DNA from 3 places in the Variovorax sp. Soil_C_33 genome. Region 1 is predicted to be linked to each of the others. Evidence: predicted binding sites of a transcription regulator. Region 1 holds the regulator's gene; each other region holds the start of a gene.
What was found. The regulator sigma-54, encoded in region 1, starts transcription at its own class of promoters, with help from an activator protein. The targets are predictions, from matches to a motif close to TGGCANGNAANCTGCTTT.
Positions count from the first base shown of each region.

Region 1 (9,471 bases):
CGCCAGCGCCAGGGACCTGGCCGTCTCGGTGGGCATCCATGTGCCGGGTGTGGCCGTCGGCATCGCCAGCCCGGTCCACTATGCCCCGGCGCCGGTCTACTACGACCCGCCGCCGCGGCACTACCGCCCGGCCCCCGTGTATGACTACCACCGCCCGCCGCCGCGGCACTTCTACCGCCATGAATACCGCGACGAGTACCGGCACGGTCATCGCCATCACTACCGTCATGACCGCCACGATCGTCATGACCGCCATGACCGTTATCGCTACTGACGAGGTCTAGAGCAGGCTCTCCGGCGCCAGCGGCGCCAGCAGTTCGAGCATCAGGTGGTCCCAGAAGCCCGCATCGGGCTCGCTGGTGAGCACCTGCTCGACGCCGGCCTCCTCGCTCACCCACTCCATTCTCTCGGTGCCGGGCGCGAAGCGCACCTTGTAGGCGCCCTGCTGCTTGAGCACCTCGACCAGCTTCAGCACCTGCTGCGCCATCTCGCGGCTGAAAATGAAGAGGCCGATCTCCGTGTTGTGCACTTCCGAGCGCGGGTCGAAGTTCATCGATCCGACGAACAGCGTGCGCCCGTCGATCACGGCCGACTTGGCGTGCAGGCGGCCGATCTGCGTGCCGAACAGGCCCAGGCGCACGCTGCGCCGCGTGCGCACCGAGCTCAGTTCGTGGATCTCGGCGCCGAGGCGCAGCATGTCGGCACGATAGCGGCGGTAGCCGGTGTGGACCACGGGCTCGTCGGTGGCGGCCAGCGAGTTGGTGACAACGCTGATCTTCATGCCGCGCCGGCGGATCTCGCGCAGCACCTCCAGCCCCTCCTTGCCGGGGATCAGGTAGGGCGACACCAGCGTCACGTCGGAACGCCCGCGCCGCATCTGCTCGACCACGTTGTAGCGCACGCTGTCGACATCGAGCAGCGGCACGCCGCCGTAAGTGACCTGCTTGCCGATCACGCGGTCGGGCGAATCGGCGTATGCCTCGGCGGTGGTCCAGATGAGGTCGAGCTTGCCGGCGTTGAGGTTCTCGACGATGGGGCTGTAGCCCAGCAGGTCGTTGGGCGCCGGCGGTCGCGGCACCGGAGTGGTGGCCGGGGCGGTCAGCTCCTCGAAGCGCCGCTGCCGTTCCTCGCGCGCGAGCGTGGGCGCGACCACGGTTTCGATCGGCCGCACGTGCTCGCTGTTCCAGTACAGGTCGAACAGGCTGGAAAGGCGCGGGATCAGCGCGCCGGCGACGAAGGTGTCGAGGTCGATGAAGTTCGCGCCGGCCGTCTGCGTGAAGTACGGGTTGCCGATGTTGCGCCCGCCGGCCACCGCCATCGCGCCGTCGGCGATGAAGAGCTTGTTGTGCATGCGCCGGTTGACGCGACTGAAGTCGAAGAGCGAGGCCGAGAAGCGCCTGAGCATGCTGCCGCGCCCGGCCGGAAACGGGTTGAAGAGCCGCAGTTCCAGGTTGGGCGTCGCGGCCAGCGCGAGCAGCAACTCGTCCTCGCCTGCGGTGTAGAGATCGTCCATCAGGAGCCGCACGCGCACGCCGCGCTGCGCCGCGTCGCGCAGCGTGCGCAGCAGGTAGCGGCCGGTCTCGTCGTTGTCGATCTGGTAGTACTGCACGTCGAGCGTGCGCTCGGCGCGGCGGGCGAGCTCGAGCCGCGTGTTGAGCGCGAAGTCGCCGCTGGGCATGAGCCGGAAGCCGCTCAAGTCCGCATCCGGCTGCGAGGCCTTGGCGATGCGGCCCAGCGCGGTGTCGGTGGACAAGAGCATCGCCTTGGAGGGCGTGCGGTCGAATTCGGCCGGCAGCATCGCGCAGCCGCTGGCCAGCAGGAGCATCGCGGTCAAGGCCAAGCCCAGGCGCCTCCACTGCGGCCACGGACCTGGGCGGGCGCGCATCGCTACAAGGCCTTGCGCAGGTTCGCAGGCGCGATGCGCAGCGCCTCGCGGTACTTGGCCACCGTGCGGCGCGCGCACTCGATGCCCTGCTCCTTGAGCATCTCGGACACCTGGCTGTCGGACAGCGGCTTCTTCACGTCCTCGGCGCTCACGAACTGCTTGATCAGCGCGCGCACCGCGGTGCTGGAGGCGTTGCCGCCGGTTTCGGTGCCGAGGGCCGAACCGAAAAAGTACTTGAGCTCGACGGTGCCGTAAGGCGTCGCCATGTACTTGGCGGTGGTCACCCGGCTGATGGTGGATTCGTGCAGGCCCAGCTCGTCGGCGATCTCGCGCAGCACCAGCGGCCGCATCGCGAGCTCGCCGTGCACGAAGTAGCTCTTCTGCCGCTCGACGATCGCGTTGGAGACGCGCAGGATGGTGTCGAAGCGCTGCTGGATGTTCTTGATGAACCAGCGCGCTTCCTGCAGCCGCTGCGACAGCGCCTGGCTGCCCTCGCCCTTGTGCTGCTTGAGCGCGCCGGCGTAGATGTCGTGCACGCGCAGCCGCGGCATGACCTCGGGATTGAGCATGACGCGGAACTTCGCGTTGGTGCCGTGGCCGATGCGCGTGACGATCACGTCGGGCACGACGATGTTGCGCTCGACATCGACGAAGCGGCGCCCCGGCTTGGGTTCGAGCTTCGCAATCAGCTGCAGCGCGGCGCGCACCTCGTCCTCGTTGCTGCGCGTGAGCGTGGCCAGGCGCTTGAAGTCGCGCCGCGCGAGCAGCTCCATCGGCTGCTTGCAGATCGCGATGGCGGTCTTGCGCACCTGGGCCTCGTCCTCGCTGTCCCTGGCGCTCGCCAGCTGGCGCAGCTGGATGGTCAGGCATTCGCCGAGGCTGCGGGCGCCGACGCCGGCCGGCTCCAGGCTCTGCAGCAGGCCCAGCGCGACCTGAAAGTGGTGCACCAGCTCGTCGAACTGGTCGTTGTCGTCGCCCGCGAGGCCCGAGGCCAGCGCCGGCAGCGAATCCTCGAGGTAGCCGTCGTCGTTGAGCGACTCGATCAGGAAGCGCAGCGCGGCGCAGTCGTTCTCCTCCAGGCGCAGCGACAGCGCCTGCCGGTGCAGGAAGGACTGCAGCGATTCCTGGCTGCGCGCGAGCTCGGTCGCATCGGCGCGCTCGTCATCGCCGAGGTTGTTGGCGCGCGCGGGCGCATCTCCGCCCCATTCGCTGTCGTCGGGCGCAAGGTCGACCGTGCCGTCGCCCTCCCAGTCGGGCTCGCTGTCGGCGGGCGCAGCCGCTTCGGCATCGCCGTTGGCGGCGACCGCCACCTCGGTCGGCGCCGCGGCCGAGCTGGGCGTGAAATCGGTCTCGCCCTCGGCCTGGCGGTCTTCGTCGCGCACCGGCGCGTCGGCGGCCTCCAGACCGAACTCCTCGCGCGGCGCCTCTTCGGCCGTGCGCTCGAGGAATGGATTCTCGTCGAGCATCTGCTCCACTTCCTGGCTCAATTCGAGCGTGGAGAGCTGCAGCAGCCGGATCGACTGCTGGAGCTGCGGCGTGAGCGCCAGGTGCTGGGAAACGCGAAGCGAGAGCCCTTGCTTCATCGAAATACGGCCCCTCCCTACATCCGGAAATGTTCGCCCAGGTACACGCGTCGTACCTCGGCGTTGTCGACGATCTCCGAGGGCGTGCCTTGTGCCAGCACATGCCCGTCGCTGATGATGAAGGCGTGATCGCAGATGCCAAGCGTTTCGCGCACGTTGTGGTCGGTGATGAGCACGCCGATGCCGCGCTCCTTCAGGAAGCTGATGATCCGCTGGATCTCGATCACCGCGATCGGGTCGATGCCGGCGAAGGGCTCGTCCAGCAGGATGAAGCGCGGCTGCGTGGCCAGCGCCCGCGCGATCTCGACGCGGCGGCGCTCGCCGCCCGACAGCGCCAGCGCTGGCGAATCGCGCAGGTGGTCGACGCGCAGGTCGTGCAGCAGGTCGCCGAGGCGCTCCTCGATGCGCCGCTTCGACAGCGGCACCGGCCGCCCCGCGTCGTCGGGTTCACGCTGCAGCTCGAGCACGGCGCGCACGTTCTCCTCGACCGTGAGCTTGCGGAAGATCGAGGCTTCCTGCGGCAGGTAGCTCAGGCCCATGCGCGCGCGGCGGTGGATCGGCATGTGCGCGATCGGCTCGCCGTCGATGCTGATCTCGCCCGCATCCGCCCGCACCAGCCCGACGATCATGTAGAAGGATGTGGTCTTGCCCGCGCCGTTCGGCCCCAGCAGGCCGACCACCTCGCCCTTTTGCACGCCCAGCGAGACGTCCTTGACGACCTTGCGGCTGCCGTAGCTCTTCTGCAGGCCGCGCGCCTCGAGGCGGCTGCCCGGGACTTCGTTGCCGCCGTTCACTTGCGCTGCTCTCCGCCGAGCGTAGTGGTCGAGCGCAGGCCCGTTCCGGACACCGGCGCGGAGGCGGCCGGCGCGGAGGCGGCCGGCGCCGCCGGCTTGGCGGCCCCGGCAGCGGGCGCCGAAGCGGCCGCCTTGGGCGTGAGGATGGCCTTGACGCGGCCGCCGGGCTGGGTCGCGACACCCGCATTGGGCGGCAGCGGCGAGCCGTTGACGGTGAAGGTGTCGTTGCTCTGGTCGTAGACGATCAAGGGTCCGCTGCTTTCGTCGTTGGGTGTCGCGCCGACCAGGCGGCGCATCACCGCGCGCCGGATGAACTTCACGTTGTCGGCGCGGCTGTCGTACTCGATGACTTCCGACTCGCCCTCGATCCACTCGTCGGGGCCGGCGTCGCGCTTCTGCTTGAAATAGGCCAGCTTGCCCGGCGCGGCCGTGACCACGCCGTACTGGTAGCCCTCAGGGTCCTGCCGGACGTCGATGCGCGTGCCGCGGATGATGATGGTGCCCTTGGTCACCACCACGTTGCCGGTGAAGACGCTGGTCTGCTTGAGGTCGTCGTAGCGCATGGCGTCGGCCTCGATGTTCATCGGCTTGGTCCGGTCCGCCTTCTCGGCCTGCGCCGCCGACACGAAGCCGGCCACGCCCAAGGCGACTACGAAAGCACGACAAAGATGGCGAAGGACAGAGGAGGAATGTAACGACGTCATAAAAGGCACGAAACTTGCTGGAAGATTGTATGCGGCCTCATGGATCCGGCTTTCGCCGGCGGATGAAAAAGCCCGCCGAAGCGGGCTTCCTGCCAGTTGCCGCGAGCGGCCAGAGAGGCCTTTTTACGCGCTCTTGCGCGCTTCGCCGACCAGGAAGTCGGTGACCTGCAGCGCGCGGTCCATGCTGCGCGCGAGTTCGCCGTCCGTGTACCACCTGCCCGCAATGCCCATCGAGGGCACGCCGGCCACCTGGTAAGCCTCCTGCAGCTGCTTGGCGCGCTGGATCTTGCTCGCGACGGTGAAGGACTTGAAGTTCTCGGCGAACTTGGCCTTGTCGAGGCCGTTGGCGGCGGCCCAATCGATGATCTGCTGCTCGCCCGAGAGATTCTGGCGCTGCTGGTGGATCGCGGCGAACACCTTGCGCTGGTATTCCTCGACCTTGCCCATCGCCTCCAGCGCGTAGTAGAGCCGCTGCTGCGGCTGGAAGCTGGGCTGGAAGGCGACCGGCACGCGCTTGAAAGACACATGAGCGGGCAGCTTCTTGATCCAGGTCTCGAGCGTCGGCTCGAAGGCGTTGCAATGCGGGCAGCTGTACCAGAAAAACTCGATCACCTCGACCTTGCCGGCCGGCGCGTCGACCGGCACGCGTTTGTCGAGCACGGCGTAATCGGTGCCCGCCTTGGGCGCGGGCGCCTGGGCGTGCGAGGGTGAGGCGAAGGGAAGAAGCCCCAGCGAAGTGGCGGCCAGCGAAAAGTCACGACGTTTCATATTGAGAAGTTCTCCTGTGCGGCTGACAGAGCCCGCGGCTGGCCCGGAGTTCCCGGCCTCGCGAGGGTGTGAAGGATGAAGGCTCAGCGCTGGACGCGCACCAGGGCCGATTCGAGGCCACCGCCGTCGAGCCGCTCCTTGAGCCGGTCCGCATCTTCCTTCTTGTTGAAAGGCCCCGCGCGCACGCGGTAGACGGTGCGGCCGGCCTGCTCGCGCTCGGTGATGCGCGCTTCCACGCCCATCAGCGAGAGCTTGGCACGCTGCGCCTCGGCGTCCTCGGGGGTGCGGAAGGCGCCGGCCTGCACGAAATACATGAAGGGATCGGTGCTGGCGCTCGGCGCCGCGGCGGCGGTGGTGGTGCTGCTGCCGGGGCTGGCGCCCGAACGGGCCCGCGCGAGATCGCCGATCGGGTCGTTCGATGGCGGCACCGCATTGGCTTCGGCCGGCAGGGGCGGCCGTCCGGCGCGCTGTTGCTGTTGCTGCTGCGCGCCGGGCGGCACCACCACGGGCACCGGCGCGGTCGGCGGCGGCGTGGGCGCCCCCGCCGTGGTGGGCTGCGGCGGTGCGGGCGTCGCGGGCGCCGGCGGGCGGGCGGCGCCTGCCTTGCCGGCGAGCGGGCCGTTGGGGTCCCAGTCGCGGTTCTTGCGGGCCTCGGCTTCGTCCTGCTCGGGGCCGCCGCGCTGGGTCTTGGTCATGAAGGGGATCGGCACCTTGGTCACGTAGACCGCGATGCCCAGCGCCACGCCCAGCCCCAGCACCAGGCCGACGATCAGCCCGATGACGATGTTGCCGCTCTGTCTTTTAGTCATGGTTCGAAATCACATCTTGCGCGGCGCGCTCACGCCGAGAATTGCCAGCCCATTGTGCAGCACCTGCGCGGTGGCCGCGACCAGCGCCAGGCGGGCCCGCTTGACCGGCTCGTCGTCGACCAGGATGCGCTCGGCGTCGTAGTAGCTGTGGTAGCAGGCGGCCAGCTCGCGCAGGTAGAAGGTGACGTCGTGCGGTGCGAAATCCTTGGCTGCGGCCGCGAGCATGTCGGGGTACTTGGCCAGAAGCAGCAGCAGCGCCTGCGCGGCCGGGCTTTGCAGCGGCGCGAGGTCGACATCCGCCAGCGCGGCCGCATCGCCGCCCCAGGCGGCCAGCACGGAGCAGATGCGCGCATGGGCGTACTGCACGTAGTAGACCGGGTTGTCGTTGTTCTGCGCCAGCGCGAGGTCGATGTCGAAGGTGTATTCGGTGTCGGGCTTGCGGCTCAGGAGGAAGAAGCGCACGGCGTCGGTGCTGGTCCACTCGATCAGGTCGCGCAGCGTCACGTAGCTGCCGGCGCGCTTGCTGATCTTGACCTCCTCGCCGCCGCGCATCACGCGCACCATGGTGTGCAGCACGTACTCGGGGTAGCCGGCCGGGATGCCGGCGTTCGCGGCCTGCAGGCCGGCGCGCACGCGCGCGATCGTGCCGTGGTGGTCGGTGCCCTGGATGTTGACCACCTCGGTGAAGCCGCGCTCCCACTTGGCGATGTGATAGGCGACATCGGGCACGAAGTAGGTGTAGCTGCCGTCGCTCTTGCGCATCACGCGGTCCTTGTCGTCGCCGTAGTCGGTCGACTTCAGCCACAGGGCGCCGTCCTGCTCGTAGGTCTTGCCGGCCTCGACGAGCCGCTTCACCGTCGCCTCGACCCGGCCGCTGGTGTAGAGGCTGGATTCGAGGTAGTAGTTGTCGAAGCGGACCTGGAAGGCCTTCAGGTCCAGGTCCTGCTCGTGGCGCAGGTAGGCCACGGCGAACTGGCGGATCGAGTCGATGTCGTCGACGTCGCCGCTCGCGGTGTACTCGCGGTCGTCCGAGCGCACGGTCTTCTTCGCCTTGAAGTCCTCGGCGATATCGGCGATGTATTCGCCGTTGTAGGCCTGCTCGGGCCATTCGGCATCGCCCGGCTTGAAGCCCTTGGCACGCAGCTGGGTGCTGGTGGCGAGCGTCTGGATCTGCACGCCCGCGTCGTTGTAATAGAACTCGCGCCACACCTGCGCGCCCTGCGCCGCGAGCAGGTTGCAGATCGCGTCGCCGAGCGCGGCCTGGCGGCCGTGGCCCACGTGCAGCGGGCCGGTGGGGTTGGCGGACACGAACTCGACCAGCACGCGATCGCTGCGAGCAGGCTGGCGGCCGAAGGCCTCGCCCGCGGCCAGCACCTCGCGCACCACCTGCTGCTTGGCAGCGGTCTTGAGGCGGATGTTCAAAAAGCCGGGGCCCGCGATCTCGATGGCATCGACCCACTGCGCGAAGGCCGGGGTGGCCTGGAGCGCGCCGCTGATGTCCTCGGCCAGCTCGCGCGGCTTGCGCGCCAGGGGCTTGGCGAGCTGCATCGCCGCGGTGCTTGCGAGATCGCCATGCGCCGCGACCTTGGGCGATTCGAACGCGGCTTTGGCGCCGGCGCCGGGCGAGAAGGATTCGAGCGTGTTCGCGAGCGCCGCGAGCAGCTCCTGTTTGACCAATAGCATCGCGGGATTTTACCGGGGGCAAACCCGGGCGTTCCTTGCAAGTGGCGGTCATCCGCAGCGCGGCCACAATCGTTAACAATTGTGGCCCAGTCTCGGGCTGCCTTTACCACTCTCAGCAAGGACGCACACACCATGAAGAAGCTCCTCTCGATCGTTGCTGCAAGCGCCTGTCTCTGCATCGGCTTCGCGCATGCGCAGGACAAGGCCCCCACGGCCCAGCAAAGCAAGATGACGACCTGCAACAAGGATGCCGGCGACAAGAAGGGCGACGAGCGCAAGGCCTTCATGAAGGAATGCCTCTCGGCCAAGCCGGTGACGCAGCAGGACAAGATGAAAAGCTGCAATGCCGACCCCAAGGCCAAGGCCCTGAAGGGCGACGAGCGCAAGGCTTTCATGAAGGAATGCCTCTCGGCCAAGCCGGCGGCCTGAGCGCAACATCATTCACTGAAAACCCCTGCAGGCTCCGCTTGGCGGGGGTTTTTATTACTTCAATACCCCGAACAGGTTGTTGAAGTCATCGGTCCAGGGTTGCAGCCCGGCGATCGTCGGGAAGGCGGAGGTCGCGCCGCGGATCGGCTCGCGCGTCAGGGCCTGCGGATCGCGCGACACCAGCACCCAGTCGGTCGAGTCCAGGTTTGTCGATTTCCCGGGCTGGTCCTCCACCAGCACCGCGTGCAGGCCCTTGGCCCGCGCGATCTTCTCGACCACCGGCGCCAGGGCCAGGTAGCGGTTGCTCACGTGGAAGGCAATCACGCCACCGGGCTGCATGTGGCGCAGATAGACATCCATCGCCTCCGCCGTGATCAGGTGAACGGGTATCGAGTCGCCCGAGAAGGCATCCACCGCGAGCACGTCGAATCGTTGCGGGCTCTCGCGCTCCAGCGCGAGCCGCGCATCGCCCAGCACCCGCTCGATGTGCGCCGCGCTGTCGGCCAGGAAGCTGAACTCGCGGTCGGCCAGCTCGAAGACCAGCGGGTTGATCTCATAGAAGCGGTAGATGTCGCCCGGCCGGCCATAGACCGCCAGGGTGCCGGCGCCGAGGCCGATCAGCCCGACGCGGCGCGGGCCTGCCGGCGCGGCGGCGATCGCGCGTCCGATACCCGAGGTGGGCCCGTAGTAAGTCGTTGGCTCGCGGCGCAATGCCGGCGCGAGGTACTGCTCGCCATGCTTGATCGAGCCGTGAAAGAGCTTGCGCATCGGGCCCTTCGCACCGCTGCGCGTTTCGGTGGTGAGCAGCGCGCCGTA
Region 1 covers NZ_JBDGJK010000002.1:369,686-379,156, reverse strand. The annotation lists gene AC3A6B_RS04740 (hypothetical protein) at 1-274, shown strand, start outside; gene AC3A6B_RS04735 (phospholipase D family protein) at 281-1,825, opposite strand; gene AC3A6B_RS04730 (RNA polymerase factor sigma-54) at 1,888-3,468, opposite strand; gene lptB (LPS export ABC transporter ATP-binding protein) at 3,486-4,262, opposite strand; gene lptA (lipopolysaccharide transport periplasmic protein LptA) at 4,259-4,966, opposite strand; gene AC3A6B_RS04715 (thiol:disulfide interchange protein DsbA/DsbL) at 5,090-5,734, opposite strand; gene AC3A6B_RS04710 (SPOR domain-containing protein) at 5,818-6,543, opposite strand; gene argS (arginine--tRNA ligase) at 6,553-8,226, opposite strand; gene AC3A6B_RS04700 (PsiF family protein) at 8,359-8,655, shown strand; gene AC3A6B_RS04695 (spermidine synthase) at 8,710-9,471, opposite strand, start outside.

Region 2 (9,471 bases), on a different contig from region 1:
GCAAGTTCTCTGTTGTGCTGCCGCGCTGACCCTTGGATGCATCGGCGCGAACGCGCAGATCCTGATCGGGCAGTCGGCCGACATGTCGGGCCCGGTCGCGGCCAGCGTCAAGGAAACCATCGCCGGCTCCCAGCTGGTGATCGACCAGGTCAATGCGCAAGGCGGCATTCATGGCGAGAAGATCGAGATGATCCGCCTGGACGACGGGCTCGATCCCAAGCGCTCGGCCGAGAACTCGCGCATCCTGATCGAGGAGAAGAAGGTGATCGCGCTGCTGCTCAACCGCGGCACGCCCAATGCGCTCGCGGTCATCCCGCTGCTCGACAAGTCCGGCACGCCGCTGATCGGCCCTTCGACCGGCGCGATGTCGCTGCACAAGCCACTGCAGAAGCATGTGTTCAACGTGCGTTCGACCTACCAGCGCGAGGCCGAGAAGGCGATCCAGCATTTTCAGACGGTGGGCATTCAGCGCATCGCCGTGGTCCAGGCCGACGATTCCTTCGGCAAGGACGCCATGGAGGGCGCGACCCGCGGCTTCGACAAGGCCAAGCTGAAACCGGCGGTGCTGGCGCTGGCCGATCGCAACAAGCCCGACTACGCGACCATCGTGCCGAAGCTGACCGCGGCCAATGCCCAGGCCGTGCTGTGGATCGGCTCGGGCACCGCGGTCACCGAGGGCATCAAGGCGCTGCGCGCGGCCGGCTCGGCGGCGCAGATCATCACGCTTTCGAACAATGCGGCCTCGGGTTTCATCAAGGAGCTGGGCAACGCGAGCGGCGGCGTGATCGTCACGCAGGTGCTGCCCTACGAGCGCGCGATGGCGCATCCGCTGATCAAGGAGGCCGCGGACCTTGCCAAGGCCAAGGGCGACATCGAGCTGTCGCCTGCGCTGCTCGAGGGTTTCGTCGCCACCAAGGTGATGGTCGAGGCGCTGCGCCGCGCCGGTCCCAAGCCCACGCGCGCCAAGCTGCTGGCGGTGCTCAACAGCTTGCAGTACGACGTCGGCGGCGGCATCGAGGTGAGCTACTCGCCGCAGGACCATTCGGGCATCGACTACGTCGATCTGTCCATCATCAGCGGCGGGCGCTTCAAGCGCTGAGCTTCACCCTTCCGCGCGCAGGGCTCTGCGGTATTGCACCGCCTCCGCCACGTGCGCCGCCTGCACTGCGCCGGCGCCGGCCAGGTCGGCGATCGTGCGGGCGACCTTCAGCGCACGGTGCGTGCTGCGCGCCGACCAGCCCAGCCGCGCCGCCGCGCTGTGCATGAACGCGGCGGCGAGCCGCCGCCGACCAGTGCCACCGCGCTCGAGGTGTGGTGCGAGCTGCAGGTCGGCCTGCACATCCAGCGCTCGACGGCGAAGCGGCCGTGCAGGCTGGCGACGGCCGCGCTCTCCAGCGCTTCGTCGACGCTCATGGCCGGCAGCAGGCCGGCGAAGCGCTGGGCCAGCATCGACTTGCCGGAGCCGGGCGGGCCCACCATCAGCAGGCTGTGCTGGCCGGCCGCCGCGATCTCGAGCGCGCGCTTGGCGCCCGTGTGCCCCTTGACCTCCGCCAGGTCCGCATGCCGCACATCCGGCCCGCCTGGGCCGGGCTGCACGCGCGCCCAGCCCGCGTCGGCGGGCGCGTCCGCGAGCACCGCGCTGCCGGCCGGAAGAAACTGCCGCACCACGTCGAGCAGGTGGACCGCGCCATAGACCTCGGCGCCCGGCACCAGTGCGGCCTCCTGCGCGCTGTCGGCCGGCAGTAGCAGCCGGGTCGCGATCCCGCGGCTGTGCAAGGCCAGCGCCATGGCGAGTGCACCACGCACGGGCCTGAGTTGACCCGACAGCGAAAGTTCTCCCGCGAATTCGTGGCCGGCCAGCCGCGGCGCGTCGATCTGGCCGCTGGCGGCCAGGATGCCCAGCGCGATCGGCAGGTCGAAGCGGCCCGAGTCCTTGGGCAGATCGGCCGGGGCCAGGTTGCCCGTGATGCGCTTGTTGTTGGGGAATTCGAGCACGGCGTTCTGGATCGCCGAACGCACGCGCTCTCGCGCTTCCTTCACTTCCACCTCCGCCAGGCCCACGAGCGTGAAGCTGGGCAAGCCGTTGGCCAGATGCACCTCGACCGTGAGACTGGCGGCCTCCAGGCCCAGCAAGGCACGGCTTTGCACCAAAGACAAGCTCATTTCTCTCCCTTTCCCCAAGATGGTGCGCCCATCTTTTGCTCATTGTTGCAATGTGCACCTGTCCCAGGCCCTTCTCAGTGCGGAATGGGCGGTTTGGCACGCTCCCTGCTTTGAGATGGCTTCCATTCCATTCCAAAACCTCCGAGGAGTCTCTCGATGATGCACCGTAAAACCGCCTCTGCCCTGGCCGTGGTCTCGCTGGCTGCCCTGCCCCTGATCGCGAGCGCGCAGCTCACTGGCAACGTTGCGCTCACCAGCAACTACAAGTTCCGCGGTCAGGATCAGGACGTGCTCGGCAGCAACGGCTTTGCCAAGACCAAGGGCTTCAAGCCCGCCATCCAGGGCGGCTTCGACTACGCCTTCGGCGACAGCGGCTTCTACATCGGGAACTGGAACTCCAGCGTCAACTGGCTCGCCGGCAACGACATCGAGAGCGATATCTACGGCGGCTACAAGTTCAAGGCCGGCGTGTTCGACCTCGACTTCGGTGCGCTCGCCTACATCTACCCGGGCAACGCCCGCGGCAACACCACCGAGCTCTACGGCGCGGCCACCTATGCCAACGAGGCCATCGGCGCGTTCACCTTCAAGTACTCCCACACCGTCTCCAAGGACTACTTCAACTACGCCGGCGAGCGCGACGGCTCGGGCCTGAAGGGGCGCAACACCGGCTACCTCAATCTCGCCTACACCAAGGAGATCGTGCCCAAGGTCACGCTCAAGGCGGCGCTGGGCTACACCCGCATGAGCAGCGACATCCGCAGCCTGGGCTACAAGAGCTACGTGGACTACAACGTGGGCGCTTCCTACGACTTCGGCAACGGCCTGTCGCTGGCCGGCTCGGTGCAGGGCGCCAACAAGAAGAGCTCGTACCTGCTCGTGTCCGGCCCCGACCTGGGCTTCGGTGCGCCCACCTGGTCGCCCAACAAGGCGCGCTTCATCGTCACGCTGACCAAGACGCTCTAATCACAACAACGCGCGGTCTTCCGTTCCATCTGTAGGAGAAACATCATGAAGCTGGTCACAGCCATCATCAAACCGTTCAAGCTCGACGAGGTGCGCGAAGCGCTCTCGGCGATCGGTGTGCAAGGGATCACCGTGACGGAGGTCAAGGGCTTCGGCCGCCAGAAGGGCCACACCGAGCTCTACCGCGGCGCGGAGTACGTGGTCGATTTCCTGCCGAAGGTCAAGATCGAGGCCGCCGTGGCCGACGAACTCGTGGAGCGCGTGATCGAGGCCGTCGAAAGCGCCGCACGCACCGGCAAGATCGGCGACGGCAAGATCTTTGTCTACAACCTGGAGCAGGTCGTTCGCATCCGCACCGGAGAAACAGGCCGCGAAGCGCTCTGACTTCAAGGCACGAAAGAAAAATCGACATGAAAAAATTGCTCGTCTCTCTCGCGCTCGGCCTGAGCGTGCTCGCTGCCGGCACGGCCGGCTTTGCCCAGACGCCGCCGGCGGCGCCCGCGGCCGAAGCGCCCGCAGCCGCGGCGCCGGCCGCCGCGCCTGCTGCAGCTCCTGCGGCTCCCGCTGCTGCACCGGCCGCAGCTGCACCCGCCGCCGAAGCCGCCGCGGCGCCGGCCGCCGCGCCGGCACCCTCGTTCAACAAGGGCGACACCAGCTGGATGCTGCTGTCCACGCTGCTCGTCATCATGATGACCATCCCCGGCCTGGCGCTGTTCTACGGCGGCCTGGTGCGCAGCAAGAACATGCTGTCGGTGCTGATGCAGATCATGGTCACCTTCTCGATGATCGTGGTGCTGTGGCTCATCTACGGCTACAGCCTCGCCTTCACCGAGGGCAACTCCTTCATCGGCGGATTCGACCGGCTCTTCATGAAGGGCGTATTCGATCCGGCCACCGGCGTCTTCTCGCCGGGCGCGACCTTCAGCAAGGGCGTCTACATCCCCGAGCTGCTGTTCGCCGCCTTCCAGGCCACCTTCGCCGGCATCACCTGCTGCCTGATCGTGGGCGCCTTCGCCGAGCGCATCAAGTTCTCGGCTGTGCTGCTCTTCATGGCGCTGTGGTTCACCTTCAGCTATACGCCGATCGCGCACATGGTCTGGTTCTGGATGGGTCCGGACGCTTACGCCAGCAAGGACGTGGTCGATGCCATGAACGCCAAGGCCGGCCTGATCTGGCAATGGGGCGCGCTCGACTTCGCGGGCGGCACCGTGGTGCACATCAACGCCGCCGTGGCCGGTCTGGTCGGCGCCTTCCTGGTCGGCAAGCGTATCGGCTACGGCAAGGAAGCCTTCACGCCGCACTCGCTCACGCTCACCATGGTCGGCGCCTCGCTGCTGTGGGTCGGCTGGTTCGGCTTCAACGCCGGCTCCGCGCTCGAAGCGGGCACCAGCGCCGTGCTGGCCTTCATGAACACCTTTTCGGCCACCGCCGCAGCGGTGCTCGCATGGTCCATCGGTGAAGCGCTGATGAAGGGCAAGGCCTCGATGCTGGGCGCCGCTTCGGGCGCCGTCGCCGGGCTGGTCGCCATCACCCCGGCCGCCGGCAACGTCGGCCTGATGGGCGCGATCATCATCGGCTTCGTCGCCGGCTTCGCCTGCCTCTGGGGTGTCAACGGCCTCAAGAGGATGTTCGGCGCAGACGACTCGCTCGACGTGTTCGGCGTGCACGGCGTCGGCGGCATCGTCGGCGCGCTGCTAACCGGCGTGTTCAACACCCAGGCGCTCGGCGGCCCCGGCCTGGTGGGCGACTGGGTCACGGCCAGCATTGTCTCCAACGGCATCGGCGCCCAGGTCTGGATCCAGCTCAAGGCGGTGCTGCTGACCATCGTGTGGTCGGGCGTGGTGTCCTTCGTCGCATTCAAGATCGTCGACCTCACCATCGGCCTGCGCGTGAGCGAGGAAGAAGAGCGCGAAGGCCTCGACATCTCGTCCCACGGCGAAACCGCCTACAACCGCTGAAGCGGATCATTTCAAGCAAGCAGATCTCCTTTGGATGTTCGACCCGCGAGCGCTTCGGCGCGAGCGGGTCTTTTTTTTGCCCTAAGCTGGCGCCATGTGGACCACGCTCGACGACAGCCTCTGCCAGCTCGGCGAATCCCCGTTCTGGCATCCGCATGAACGGTCGCTCTACTGGCTCGACATCCCGGGCCGTGTCGTGTTGCGAACCCGTGGCGAGATCGGCAGCCACTCCATCGAGCGATGGCATCTGCCGACCGAGCCCGGCTGCATGGCGCCGGCCGTGAGCGGCGGCCTGGTGATCGCGCTGCGCGACGGCATCTACCGCGCGCGCGAGTGGAGAGGCCCGCTCTCGGTCATCGCCAAGGTCGACCACGACGCGCGCACCATGCGCTTCAACGACGGCAAGTGCGACGCATGGGGCCGCTTCTGGGCCGGTACGCTGAACGAGGCCAAGGACCGGCCGAACGCGGCGCTCTACTGCCTCGATGCGCAAGGCGGCGATGCGCCGCAGCTCATGCAGATGGCGAACGAGGCCACCACCGGCAACGGCCTGGCCTTCTCGCTCGATGCCACGACGCTCTACTGGGCCGACACCGCGGCGCACAGCGTGCGCGCCTGGGACTGGGCGGCCGAGGCCAATGCGCTCTCGCGCCCGCGCGTGTTCCGGCAGTTCGACGCCAAGCCCGGCGGCTGGACGCCCGAATCGCCGCTGCGCTACGAAGGCCGGCCCGACGGCGCCACCATGGACGCCGAGGGCCACTATTGGGTGGCCATGTTCGAGGGCGGCCAGCTGCTGCGCTTCGCGCCTTCGGGCGAGCAGGTGGATGCGCTTCCCACACCCGTGCAGTGCCCCACCATGCCTTGCTTCGGCGGCGACGATCTGCGCACGCTGTTCGTCACCAGCGCCCGCAAGGGCCGGCCCGCGGCCGAGATCGAGCAGCGGCCCGCTTCCGGCCAGGTGCTGGCGATACATACCGAAGTGTCAGGACTGCCCGTCCATTTCTTCACCGATTGATGTAGCCGCCACGCTCCGTCACTTCGTGTACTCGCTGCCCCCCGAGGGGGATGCAGGCCGGCCTGGGCCGCGGGCGGTACGATCGCCCGATGGATCCAGCCCTTCGCCAGATCGCCGAGCGCATCCGCGCCGCAGCCGCCGACGGCACGCTTTTGCGCATCCGCGGCGGCGGCACCAAGGACTTCTACGGCGAGCCGCCGCAGGGTGAGCCGCTTTCCACGGCCGCACTCGCGGGCATCACGAGCTACGAGCCGAGCGAGCTGGTCGTCACCGCGGGTGCCGGCACGCCGCTGGCCGAGCTCGAAGCGCTGCTTGCGCAGCAGGGCCAATGCCTGCCCTTCGAGCCGCCGCATCTCGGCGAAGGGGGCACCCGCGCCGAGCCCTTGGGCGAGCGCCTCATGGACAGCGGCACCGCCGCAGGGAGCGCAGCGACCGTAGGCGGCATGGTCGCGGCGGGCTTGAGCGGCCCGGCGCGGGCCAGCGTCGGCGCCGTGCGCGACTACGTGCTCGGCGCCACCTTGATCAACGGCCGCGGCGAACGGCTCGGCTTCGGCGGCCAGGTCATGAAGAACGTCGCCGGCTACGACGTTTCGCGCGTGCTGGCCGGCTCGCTCGGGACGCTGGGCGTCATCGCCGAGGTCAGCCTCAAGGTGCTGCCCATTGCGCCGGCCGAGGCCACCCTCGCATTCGAATGCAACCAGGCCGATGCGCTGCGCCTGCTCAACGGCTGGGGCGGCCAGCCGTTGCCACTCAACGCGAGCCGATGGCTGGAAGAGGCCGGTGCGGGCCGCCTCTGGCTGCGATTGCGCGGCGCGGTGGCGGCGGTGGCGGCCGCCTGCACGCAGCTCGGCGGAGAACGGCAGGACTCGGCCCGAGCCCAGGCCGGCTGGCAGGCTGTGCGCAATCAACGCGCGCCATGGTTCGGCGAACGCGCTGCGCGCGATCTGTGGCGCCTGTCGGTGCCCCAGACCGCCCCCGTTCTGGCGCTCGAGGGCTCGCCCCTGATCGAATGGCATGGCGCGCAGCGCTGGTATCTCGCGTCGCCCGACGAGGGCCCGAAGCTGCGGGCGGCAGCCCGCGCGGTCGGCGGTCATGCGACGTTGTTCTTGCCCTCGGCCGAGCGTCGCCACCGCGTGCTGGGCCGCTTCGACGCGCTGAGCCCGCCGCTCGCACGCATCCACCGTGCGCTGATGCACGAGTTCGATCCCCATGCCGTCTTCGATCGCGCACGGCTCTATCCTGCGGACTGACGCATTGCCTCATGCAAACCGAACTCGCTCCCGAATTCCAGGGCACCGCCGACGGCCGCGAGGCCGAGGCGATCCTGCGCAAGTGCGTGCACTGCGGCTTCTGCACCGCCACCTGCCCGACCTATCAGCTGCTCGGCGATGAGCTCGACGGCCCGCGCGGGCGCATCTACCTGATCAAGCAGGTGCTCGAAGGCAAGGCGCCCACGCGCAGCACGCAGCTGCACCTCGACCGCTGCCTCACCTGCCGCAACTGCGAAAGCACCTGCCCGAGCGGCGTGCAGTACGGCCACCTGGTCGACATCGGCCGCAAGATCGTCGACGAGAAGGTGCCGCGCCCGGCCATGGAAAGCGCGCTGCGCTGGACCTTGAAGGAAGCGCTGCCTTCGCCCCTCTTCGGCCCCGCGATGAAGCTGGGCCAGTCGGTGCGCGGCCTCCTGCCGGCCAAGCTCAAGGCCAAGGTGCCGGCACCGCAGCCCGCCGGCGATTGGCCCATGCGCACGCACACGCGCAAGATGCTGATGCTGGCCGGCTGCGTGCAGCCCTCGATGGCGCCCAATATCAACAGCGCCACCGCGCGCGTGCTCGACGCCGCCGGCATCGAGGCCGTCGTTGCGCCCGGCGCGGGCTGCTGCGGTGCGGTGAGGTTCCATCTCAACGACCACGACGGCGGCCGCGCGCAGATGCGCGCCAACATCGATGCCTGGTGGCCGTATGTCGAGGGCGGCGCGGTCGACGCGATCGTGATGAACGCATCGGGCTGCGGCGTCACCGTGCGCGAGTACGGCCACATCCTGCGCGAAGACCCGGCCTATGCGCCGAAGGCCGAACGCATCAGCGCGCGCACCAAGGATCTGAGCGAGCTGCTGCCCGAGCTCGTGCCGCTGCTCAAGGATCGCGTCAACGCGCCGCCGGGCGTGGTCGCCTACCACCCGCCCTGCACGCTGCAGCACGGCCAGAAGCTGCGCGGCGGCGTTGAAGCGAACCTGCGCGCGCTCGGCTTCGACGTGCAGATCGCGATGAACGAATCGCACCTGTGCTGCGGCTCGGCCGGCACCTACTCGGTATTGCAGCCCGAACTGGCCTATCCGCTGCGCGACCGCAAGCTCGGCCACCTGAATCAGTTGAAGCCCGCGACCATCGTCTCGGCCAACATCGGCTGCATCACGCACCTGCAAAGCGGCACCGAGACGCCCGTGCGGCACTGGGTGGAACTGCTCGACGAGGCGCTGGGCACGGCCTGAGCGCACACGGGGAAGGGGCGCGGTCCGACCCGGCATCGCGGGCGGCGGCGCGAACATGCCGGACTGTTCACTCCGGGAGCCGTCGATGCAGACCGCCCTTCGATCCTTTGTCCGCGGCAGTCTTCTTTGCGCATGCGCCGCCGCACCGTGGCTCGCTCAGGCCCAGTCCACGCCCATGCCCGCCATGAGAAGCCAGGGCGCCGTGCAGTACGCGTGCGGCGGCATCGGCTCGGACGAGTCCACCGCAATGCGCGCGGCGATGAAGGACCATCCGCTGTCGCTGCTGTTCGCGCGCGCCGACGGTGCCTACCTGGCCGACGTCGCGGTCACGATCAAGGATGCCAATGGCGCCACGGCGCTCGCCATGCGCGCGTCGGGGCCGGTGTGCCTGATCAACTTGCCTGCCGGCCGCTACACCATCGAGGCAGCCACCGAAGGCGCCACGAAGAACCAGAGCGTGACGGTCGGCAGCGGCCCCAAGACCGCGGACTTCCGGTTCTGACTCAGCTCGCCAAGGCCGCCTCGATGTCGCGCGTCATCGAGGCCGGCGTGTCGAGCGGCGCATAGCGCTTGATCACCCGGCCGTCCTTGCCGACCAGGAACTTGGTGAAGTTCCACTTGATCGCGGTGCTGCCCAGAAGGCCCGGTGCTTCCTTGGTGAGCCACTGGTAGAGCGGCGCCGCGCCGGAGCCGTTGACCTCGATCTTCTCCATCATCGGAAAACTCACGCCGTAGTTCTGGACGCAGAAGGCACCGATCTCCTCGTTGCTGCCGGGGTCCTGGTTGCCGAACTGGTTGGAGGGAAAGCCGAGCACGGCGAGGCCCTTGTCGGCGTACTTCTCGTGCAGCGCTTCCAGCCCCTCGAACTGCGGGGTGAA
Region 2 covers NZ_JBDGJK010000011.1:94,041-103,511, reverse strand. The annotation lists gene AC3A6B_RS18120 (ABC transporter substrate-binding protein) at 1-1,099, shown strand, start outside; gene AC3A6B_RS18115 (magnesium chelatase subunit ChlI family protein) at 1,103-1,264, opposite strand; partial or broken gene AC3A6B_RS18110 (YifB family Mg chelatase-like AAA ATPase) at 1,267-2,163, opposite strand; gene AC3A6B_RS18105 (TorF family putative porin) at 2,323-3,129, shown strand; gene glnK (P-II family nitrogen regulator) at 3,175-3,513, shown strand; gene AC3A6B_RS18095 (ammonium transporter) at 3,540-5,087, shown strand; gene AC3A6B_RS18090 (SMP-30/gluconolactonase/LRE family protein) at 5,182-6,102, shown strand; gene glcE (glycolate oxidase subunit GlcE) at 6,192-7,352, shown strand; gene glcF (glycolate oxidase subunit GlcF) at 7,364-8,593, shown strand; gene AC3A6B_RS18075 (carboxypeptidase regulatory-like domain-containing protein) at 8,778-9,095, shown strand; gene AC3A6B_RS18070 (glutathione peroxidase) at 9,097-9,471, opposite strand, start outside.
Region 2: AC3A6B_RS18105 (TorF family putative porin) is a predicted target of sigma-54. The motif match lies at 2,258-2,275, and genes of this name have one in related genera.

Region 3 (9,471 bases), on a different contig from region 1:
GCCGATCGCGGCGAGCTGGCCTTCGGCACCGTCGACAGCTGGCTGATCTGGCAATTGACCGGTGGCAAGGTGCACGTGACCGACGTGAGCAACGCCTCGCGCACCATGCTCTTCAATGTGCGCAGCAACCAGTGGGATGCCGATCTGCTGAAGGCGCTCGACATCCCCGCCTCGCTGATGCCCGACGTGAAGCCTTCCAGCGCGCACTTCGCCGACACCGATGCAGGCCTGTTCGAGCGCCGCCTGCCCATCGGCGGCGTGGCGGGCGACCAGCAGAGCGCCCTCTTCGGCCAGGCCTGCTTCGAGGCCGGCATGGCCAAGAACACTTACGGCACCGGCTGCTTCCTGCTGATGCACACCGGCGGCGCCTTCCAGCCTTCGCAGAACGGCCTGCTCGTGACCAGCGCGGCGCAGACCAGCGCGCAGCCGCAATACGCGATGGAAGGCAGCGTGTTCGTCGGCGGCGCGGTGGTGCAGTGGCTGCGCGACGGCCTGAAAGCCATCCAGGGCAGCGCCCAGGTGCAGGCGCTGGCCGAGAGCGTGCCCGATGCGGGCGGCGTGATGATGGTGCCGGCCTTTACCGGTCTCGGCGCGCCCTACTGGAATGCCGATGCGCGCGGGACCATCACCGGACTCACGCGCGGCACGACGGTGGCGCACATCGCGCGCGCGGCGTTGGAGAGCATCGCGTACCAGAGCGCAGCGCTGCTGCAAGCAATGAGCCGCGATGCGGTGGCTGCGGGCGGCACGCCGGTGGCGGAACTGCGCGTCGACGGCGGCGCGGCGGTCAACGATCTGCTGATGCAGTTCCAGGCGGACCTGCTGGGGATTCCGGTGGTGCGGCCGGAAGTCATCGAGACCACGGCTCTGGGGGCGGCCTACCTTGCGGGGCTTTCCACCGGCGTGTACCGCGACGTGGGCGAGTTGTCGAAGCAGTGGCGCGTCGAGCGCCGCTTCATGCCGACACTGAGCCGGGTGAAGGCGGAGGAGAAGATGGAGCGGTGGGAACTGGCGGTGCGGAGGGCGACGCTGGTTTGATGCCATGACCTCGATCGAGAACACCGAGGACCGCTATGGCGCTGTTGCGATCCTGCTCCACTGGTTGATGGCTTTTCTCGTCATCGGACTTTTGGTGTTGGGTATCTACATGGTCACGCTTCCCGATGCCGGCTTCAATACAAAAAAGATCACGCTGATCCTCTACCACAAGCAGCTTGGCTTGCTGGCTCTCGTCTTGCTTGCGGTGCGCTGGGGCTGGCGTTTGACGAATGTGCTCCCGCAACTGGTTGCACACCTGCCTGATTGGCAAAAAATCGCCGCCCGATTCGTCCATCTCTCCTTTTACGCACTGATGTTCGTCTTGCCGATGACGGGTTGGCTCATGTCTTCCGCCGCCGGCATCCCCGTATCGCTCTTTGGCTTGTTCACGCTGCCTGATTTCCTTCCTCGCGACGAGCAGCTGTTTCAGCGACTCATCGATGTCCACAAGTGGCTCGCTTATGTGCTCGTGCTTGTCATAGTCGTCCATGTGGGCGCGGCGCTGAGGCATCACTTCGTGTTCAAGGACGATACCTTGCGCAAGATGCTGCCCTAACGCGCTTTCTCGACCACGAACCTGGCGAGTTCCTGCAGAACCTTTACCGCGGCCTCATTGGCCGCCAAGACCCCGGCGGCGGGGTTTCTCTCCCGCAAGGGCTCACGCACCGACACTTCCTTGGCCGCAACAACCCGATTCATTGCCTCGCGACTTAGATGGAAGCGCATCGTGAGCTGCAGTATTGCCGGGTCCGAAGTGAAGTCCTGCTTGAGCTCCAGGATTTCGGTGCGAAGAGCGAAAGTGTGGCGACCAAAATGAGGAGGCGACCGGACCTCGCTGAAATAGCGCGTACTCGAAATCGTCCTGACGATCAGAGGCAGCATCATCTGCGCTGGTGTTTCCGCCCATTCATTCCGACTGAAATACGCGATCTGATGGGCCTGGGTGGCATAGGCCATTTGCGTCGTGCCATAGGCCGGATGGGTTTCGGGGACCAGAACCAACAGGGTCGCCGAGCGAGTCCGTTCGTTGGGCAGGTCGAGTGGGATGCCGCTCAGCACATATTTCTTGGCGGCAGTATCGACCGGCGATAACAGGGCACAGCCCGAGAACAGCATGGCGCACAGCGCGACCAGCGCCGCCCTCGCCATACCGCCCTTCATTTTTCTTCCCCGGGCCCAAGCGGCGGAGGCCTGGTGCCGCGAATCAGGATCGACGGGTCTCGATGGATCCTGGTCGCCACGCCGGAGAGGGAACCGGACAGAGCATCGAGATTGGACAGCGTCTTGTGAGCTTCAGGCAGGACTTGCGTCTGGAGCGCTCTCACCGTGTCATGACTCGATTCCAGCAAAGGCTCCAGGCGATGACTCGCGCGCTCGGTATTGGCAACGATCGAGTTCAGCTTCCTGGAATTTTCCGCCAGTACCTTGGTTACTTGCTGCAAGTTGTCGACCGATTGCTTCAGCGATGCGATGGTCTTCTCGTCGAATGTCGATTGCAGCAGATCAGTGACGGCTTGGACATTTTCGTTCATCTGAGTCAGCGTCCCATCGAGCGTCATTGATCTCGGCGGCGCCGTCGGTATCGTCGGATAAGGTTCGCCCGGCCGTGCTGCCAGCGGCCGCGAATCGACGCCGACGTCTTCGATGGCAATGTAGACGTAGCCGGTGAATCCTCGCGAAGCGAGTCCACGCGAGGTGATCGTGGCGACGCTGGCCGAGGTGATCGGAGCGGTCTTGTCGATACTCAACAAGATGCGCACCAAATTCGACCGGACCAGCTTGACGCTTTTCACCCTTCCCACATCGACGCCGTGGAATTCGACAGGAGCATCGGCAATGAGGCCGGAGACCGACTCCTCGGTGGAGATCTGATAGTTCACGTAATCGCGTACGGAAACGTAGTACCAGATCGCCCCAGCGAGAATCGATACAAGCAGGAACGCCAGGAACGCGAGTCGCGCCTTCGTGTTGACATCGTTTTTCATCGCGCATGCCCCCATGGCTAGCCCGAACATCGCCGGCCAAATAGGCGCTTGGGCCGGTGCCAGCCTAATCCGTCATCCCTGCAATTGCCACGCGATGCGAAGATTGCATTGTCGACCTGTTGGCGGGCGGGCCTCAACCCCTCGAACGCGGGGACATCCCCTACCTATATTCCCCACCTGTGATCCCGACCGGCGTGACCAGTGAACTGGTCCTTGGGCGATGGCCGCGTACTATCAGGGCCGCTTCGGCCGCTCGAAGCTGCGGTCGCAACTGGTCTTCCATGAGAAGGGTCGGCTTGTGGACGAGATAGATGGTTTGGACAGTCGCATCATCGTGTCGCTTGACTTCCCCACCGCCGCGTCGGCGGCAGACCTCGTGACGCAGTTGGGCCCAGCAGCTACGATTTACAAGGTGGGCCTGCAGTTGCTGACGGCGGCCGGCCCTTCGGTCGTGCGCGAGCTCGTGGACGCCGGCAAGAGGGTTTTCTTGGACCTCAAGCTGCTGGAAATTCCGAGCTCGGTAGCGGCAGCAGTTTCCGCAGCCGGAAACATCGGGGCTTCGATGGTGACCGTCCATGCCTCTGGGGGCTCAGCCGTGCTTCGGTCCGCAGTCGAGGCCGCAAGCCGGTTCCCTGAACTGTAGGTGCTCGCGCTCACCGTCATCACCAGCATGGGCGACGAGGACCTGCACGAAGTTGGCATGGTCTCCACGGTGCCAGAACAGGTGCTGCGCCTGGCGCGGCTTGCAGCCGCGGCTGGCTGCCATGGTGTCGTAGCGTCACCGTTAGAAGCCCGGCTGCTCCGCGAGACTCTCCCGCCGGGCACCCTCATCGTCACGCCCGGCATACAGCTGGCAGGCAACTCAAAAAGCGACCACGCGCGCTCCGCCACTGCAACGCAGGCCATTGATGCCGGCGCGACGCACGTGGTAGTAGGCAACCTCATATCACGCGCTTCGAATCCCGCAGGCGCTTTTGCCGCATTGCGCGCGGAGCTGGCGGTGGCGCGAGGGCAAAGTTGAAATAGCGCCGCACCTGTTGGACCTACGTGGCGAACTGCTGCATGGCGCAGATCATCTTGTGCAGCGAGTTCAAGCTGCACTACTGCCAGCTCGCCGCAATCACCGTCGCCAGACTGTTCTGGTAACTCGCAGGCAGCGTCGTCTGCCCTGCAGCCGGTGGCGCGAAGCCGGCCATGGCCTGCACCAGATCCTGCACCTGGCTGTCGAGCAGAGTCTGGCCATCGCTGGTCTTGAATTGTTCGATGCGGTAGGCACCGCCCAGATACCAGTTCGAGATCAGCATCCGATCGTTTGTGCCGATGATCGAGACCTCCAGATCGGAACCAAAGCTGATCGACGTCGATGCCGGGCTCCGCTTCAAGTGTGTCGATGGCGCTTGCACTCGAATCGTTTTCTTCGATCCGATCGCTCTCCGAGCCCCTGCCGAACAGGTAGGTATCGTTGCCCGTACCGCCGCGCAGCGTATCGCTGCCGGCGCCGCCGCGAGCGTGTCGTTGCCGCCAAAGCCTTCCAGCGTATCGACCTCTGCGCCACCCGTCACAGTTTCATTGGCGTTCACGGCGTTGCGCAACTGCTCGGTACCCCACACCGTACCGTCGGCAAACCTCACCTGCTCCACAGAGTAGTTAAGTTGGACCAGCTGGTGTCGCCTAGCCCCAAACCAAGCGTGATAGCCTGGCCGGTGCGCTGATCGATGAGCCGGTTGTGGCCACAGTGGCCTTCGCCGATGCGCACGTCCGCAGGATTCAAGTCCAGCAGCTCCAGCGTGTCGGTGCCGCCCTGATCGCTCACCCAGTCGTTGCCATCGCCCGAGCGATAGCGGTAGGTGTCGTCGCCGCCGCTGTAGTCGTAGAGATAGTCGTCGCCCCCGCGGACCTCCCTCCCTGAGGCGACCGCACCCGGCAACCGACATCCTGTGTTCGCCAGCATTTCCTGTTTGGGTCAGAACAAACTCTGCCGTTCCGCATTCAACATTGCGCTGTCGTTCGGCCGGGCTCGAAGGTCAGTGGACCACGTCCCAATGAAGGGCAGCTCTCCGCCGGCGGCTATTCCAACGTGGGCAAGAAGGCAGAAGGCAAGGACGATCGGCGAAATGTGGCGATTCATACGTCCGCTCCGAAGATTCGGTTGTGGGCGGCTACGGGCGCTATGCCGCCGAGTTCTCCACAAACTTCGCCCGCGCGTATGTGTCTCGGAGGTCGGCGAGCAAACCCTCCATATCCGCAAGGCCCGAGAGTTCCACTTGATTGCTTCCGCTGTCCAAGACGATCCGAGAGAGTTCATTGCGCTTGTTCCTATAAAGGGTCACGCTCTTGACCGCTGCGCCAGGCATCAACAGAGTCCGTGCAGTGGAGGTTTCTCGCCACACGCCGGTCGGTGTGACATCAACGGCGGTGCTCTTGAGGGTGCTCTTGGCGGGCCTCATTAGACGCCGCACCAATACCACGAAGACGCCGACGGACGCAGCAGCGAGCAAGAAGGTTGCCAATACCGCAATCTGTGCAGCCTGCAATGGCAAGAGCTTCCAGAAGCCATAAGGTGCAACGAAACACGCAACCAGCGCGGCGCCCCAAAACCTTCCAGTGTGAGAAAAGGGACGGGTGAGATACGCGATTCGGTCGTCCGAAAGCTGGTGTTTCACGTTTGCGCCGCAGCCGCCGCCTTGCAGTCGGAAACTGCTCAGTGCCCAGGCACCAAAAAGTCCTGACTGATCCGCCACCCCAACTCATTCACCCGATCGAGAAACTGCGTGAGGTAGGCATGCAGTCCGGTCGCCAGAATCTCATCGACCCGCGCGTACTGCAGATCGGCCAGCAGCTTCCCCGCACGCCGCTGCGTCTCCGCGCTCTGGTCGTTCTGCACCTTCGCAAGATTGCTCACCACTTCGACCAGGCTCGCATGCAGCGAACGCGGCATGTCGGCGCGCAAGATGAGCAGCTCGGCCACGCGCTCGGGCTTGATCACGTCGCGGTACACCTTGCGGTAGACCTCGAAGGCCGAGACGCTGCGCAGGATCGCGCTCCAGTGATAGAAGTCGTACTCCTGGTCTTCCTCGGTGGCGGTGCCGAAGAACTCGCTGTTGAGCGCATGGAACTTCACGTCGACCAGGCGCGCCGTGTTGTCCGCGCGCTCCAGGAAGGTGCCGAGCCGCGAGAAGTGGAAGGCCTCGTCCTGCAGCATGGTGCCCAGGGTCACGCCGCGCGAGAGGTGCGAGCGGAACTTGACCCATTCGAAGAACTGGCCCGGGTCGCGCTCGAATTCGCCGGCGCGCAGCATGCGGTTGACCTCGAGCCAGGTCGTGTTCTGCGTCTCCCAGGCTTCGGTGGTGAGCGCGCCGCGCACGGCACGCGCGTTCTCGCGCGCGGCTCGGAGGCACGAGACGATCGACGAGGGATTGGACTCGTCCTTGACCATGAACTCCATCACCTTGTCCGGCACGATCTGCTCGTGCTTCTCGTTGAACAAGGGCAGCAGTTCGCTGATGGAGAGCAGGCCCTGCCAGCCGTACTTGGCGACCTCGGCCGATTGCGGCAAGAGCGATGTCTGGTAGTTGACGTCCAACATGCGCGCGGTGTTTTCGGCCCGTTCGGTGTAGCGCGACATCCAGTAGAGGTGATCGGCGGTGCGTGACAACATGCTGTGGTGCTCCCCTGATCAGCCAACTTGGTTTTGGGTTTGCGATTGCGACTGCGATTCCGCCCGCGGCTTGGCGCGCCGGTCCCCTTCGAGGATCCAGGTGTCCTTGGTGCCGCCGCCCTGCGACGAGTTGACGACCAGCGAGCCCTCCTTGAGCGCCACGCGCGTGAGGCCGCCGGGCACCATCTGCACTTCCTTGCCCGAGAGCACGAAGGGGCGCAGGTCGATGTGGCGCGGCGCGATGCCGGCCTCCACGAAGGTGGGCGAGGTCGACAGGCTCAGGGTCGGCTGCGCGATGTAGCCGTCGGGCTTGGCGAGCACGGCCTTCTTGAAATCCTCGATCTCGGCATGCGTGGCCGCCGGGCCGATCAGCATGCCGTAGCCGCCGGCGCCGTGCACCTCCTTGACCACCAGGTCCTTCATGTTGGCCAGCGTGTAGTCGAGATCGTCCTTGTTGCGGCACATGTAGGTGGGCACGTTCTTGAGGATCGGCTTCTCGCCGAGGTAGAACTCGATCATCTTCGGCACGTAGGGGTAGATCGACTTGTCGTCCGCCACGCCGGTGCCGACGGCATTGCAGATCACCACGTTGCCCTCGCGGTAAGCGCGCATGAGGCCGGCGCAGCCGAGCGTCGACGTGGGGCGGAACACCTCGGGGTCGAGGAAATCGTCGTCGACGCGGCGGTAGATCACGTCCACGCGGCGCGGGCCGCGCGTGGTGCGCATGTAGACGAAGTCGTCCTTGACGAACAGGTCCTGCCCTTCGACCAGCTCCACGCCCATCTGCTGGGCGAGGAAGGCGTGCTCGAAGTAGGCGCTGTTGTACATGCCGGGCGTGAGCACTACCACGGTAGGCTCGGCGGTCGCAGGCGGCGCGGAAGCGCGCAGGGTTTCGAGCAGCAGGTCGGGATAGTGCGCCACCGGCGCCACGCGGTTCTGGCTGAACAGCTCGGGAAAGAGCCGCATCATCATCTTGCGGTTCTCCAGCATGTAGCTCACGCCGCTGGGCACCCGCAGGTTGTCTTCGAGCACGTAATACTCGCCGTTGCCGGCCGCATCCGGCGCGCGGACGATGTCGATGCCGGAGATGTGCGAGTAGATGTCGTTGGGCACCTTCACGCCCACCATCTCGGGGCGGTACTGCGCGTTGTTGAAGATCTGCTCGGACGGAATCACGCCGGCCTTGACGATCTCCTGCCCGTGGTAGACGTCGTGGATGAAGCGGTTGAGCGCGGTCACGCGCTGCACCAGCCCCTTCTCCATGCTTTCCCACTCGTGCGCGGGAATGATGCGCGGCAGCAGGTCGAAGGGAATCAGGCGCTCGGTGCCCGACCCGTCCTCGTCCTTCGCGCCGTACACGGCGAAGGTGATGCCGACCCGGCGGAAGATCATTTCCGCCTCCTCGCGCCGCGATCGCATCACCTCGCCGGGCTGCTTCGCGAGCCATTGGTCGTAGCGCTTGTAATGGTTTCGGACCGCTGCGCCGGTGTAGGGCAGCTGCTCGTACATCTCGTCGAATTTGTGCATGGAACGACCAATCTCCTTGGCCGTAGCTTAGCAAGTTCAGGGCCAGTGCCTCTACGGGACAACGTGGTGCCAGTAGCGTTCGCAGTCCGGCGCTGGCACTGCAGTTCGGCCGGCTGCCCGTGGCGGCACCGCAGTGCGCGGAGTCCACGATTGCGATCTCGCGCCCGCGATAATGCGCGGCCACTTCCTCGGCCGGATGCCCGAATCGGTTGCGGTACCCGGCCTGGACCAGCGCGATGCGCGGCTGCACCGCATCGAGCAGCGCAGCGCTCGATGAAGTCTTGCTGCTGTGGTGCGGCACGAGCAGAAGATCGGCACGCAGCCCTGGCGTGCGCGCCACCAGGGCCGCTTCCTGCAGCCGCTCGATGTCGCCGGCCAGGAGCGCCGCGGCACGGCCGTTGCCGATGCGCAGCACGCAGGAGACGGCGTTGGGCTTGGTGAAGCCGGCGTAGTCGGCCTCGACCGGATGCAGGATCTCGAAGTCCACGCCGTCCCACGTCCAGCGCTGGCCAGCCACGCAACGTCGGGCAGCACGCAGCTTCTGCAACGGATGCGCCGCCTCGATCGAGCTCAGCAGCTCGGCCTGCGGCTGCATCGCGAGCACCGCGGGCGCGCCGCCCGTGTGGTCGCTGTCGCGGTGGCTCAGTAACACGGTCGCCAGCTTTTCCTCGAAGGCGCGCAGGAGCGGCACCAGCACGCGGTGGCCGGCATCGCTTTCGACGCTGTAGCGCGGGTCGGCGTCGTAGAGCAGGCTGAGGGTGGCGGTGCGCACCAGCACCGCATTGCCTTGCCCGACGTCGGCGGCGAGCAGTTCGAACTCGCCCGGCGCCGGCCGCGGCGCCTGCCACAGCAGCGCCGGCAGCACGAGCGGCAGCACGAGCGCGCGCAGCGACCACGGCAGGCGCATCGCAAGCAGCACGCCGCCGGCAACGCCCGCCACGGCTGCCCACAGCGCAGGCGCGGGCGCCGAGAAAGTCGCCAGCGGCCACTGCGCCAGCCATTGCAGCAGCAGCGCGAGCGCCTGCACCGCCCACGCGGCCAGGTCCCACAGCGGCGGCAACAGCACGCCGAGCATCGCCAGCGGCGTGATGACCAGCGTCACCCACGGGATCGCGACCGCATTCGCCACCAGCCCGACGGCCGATACCTGCTGGAATAGCAGCAGGCCGAGCGGCGCCAGGGCCAGCGTCACCGTCCATTGCTCGCGCCACATCCGCGCGAGCCGCGCCTTCACGCCCATGACCCCGGCCTCGGGCCCCGCGG
Region 3 covers NZ_JBDGJK010000009.1:228,641-238,111, reverse strand. The annotation lists gene glpK (glycerol kinase GlpK) at 1-1,038, shown strand, start outside; gene AC3A6B_RS16285 (cytochrome b) at 1,043-1,594, shown strand; gene AC3A6B_RS16280 (ABC-type transport auxiliary lipoprotein family protein) at 1,591-2,199, opposite strand; gene AC3A6B_RS16275 (MlaD family protein) at 2,196-3,023, opposite strand; partial or broken gene pyrF (orotidine-5'-phosphate decarboxylase) at 3,244-4,044, shown strand; partial or broken gene AC3A6B_RS16265 (hypothetical protein) at 4,124-4,312, opposite strand; gene AC3A6B_RS16260 (hypothetical protein) at 4,651-4,974, opposite strand; gene AC3A6B_RS16255 (hypothetical protein) at 5,192-5,686, opposite strand; gene AC3A6B_RS16250 (alpha-E domain-containing protein) at 5,725-6,681, opposite strand; gene AC3A6B_RS16245 (circularly permuted type 2 ATP-grasp protein) at 6,700-8,208, opposite strand; partial or broken gene AC3A6B_RS16240 (DNA internalization-related competence protein ComEC/Rec2) at 8,396-9,471, opposite strand, start outside.
Region 3: AC3A6B_RS16245 (circularly permuted type 2 ATP-grasp protein) is a predicted target of sigma-54. The motif match lies at 8,236-8,253, and genes of this name have one in related genera.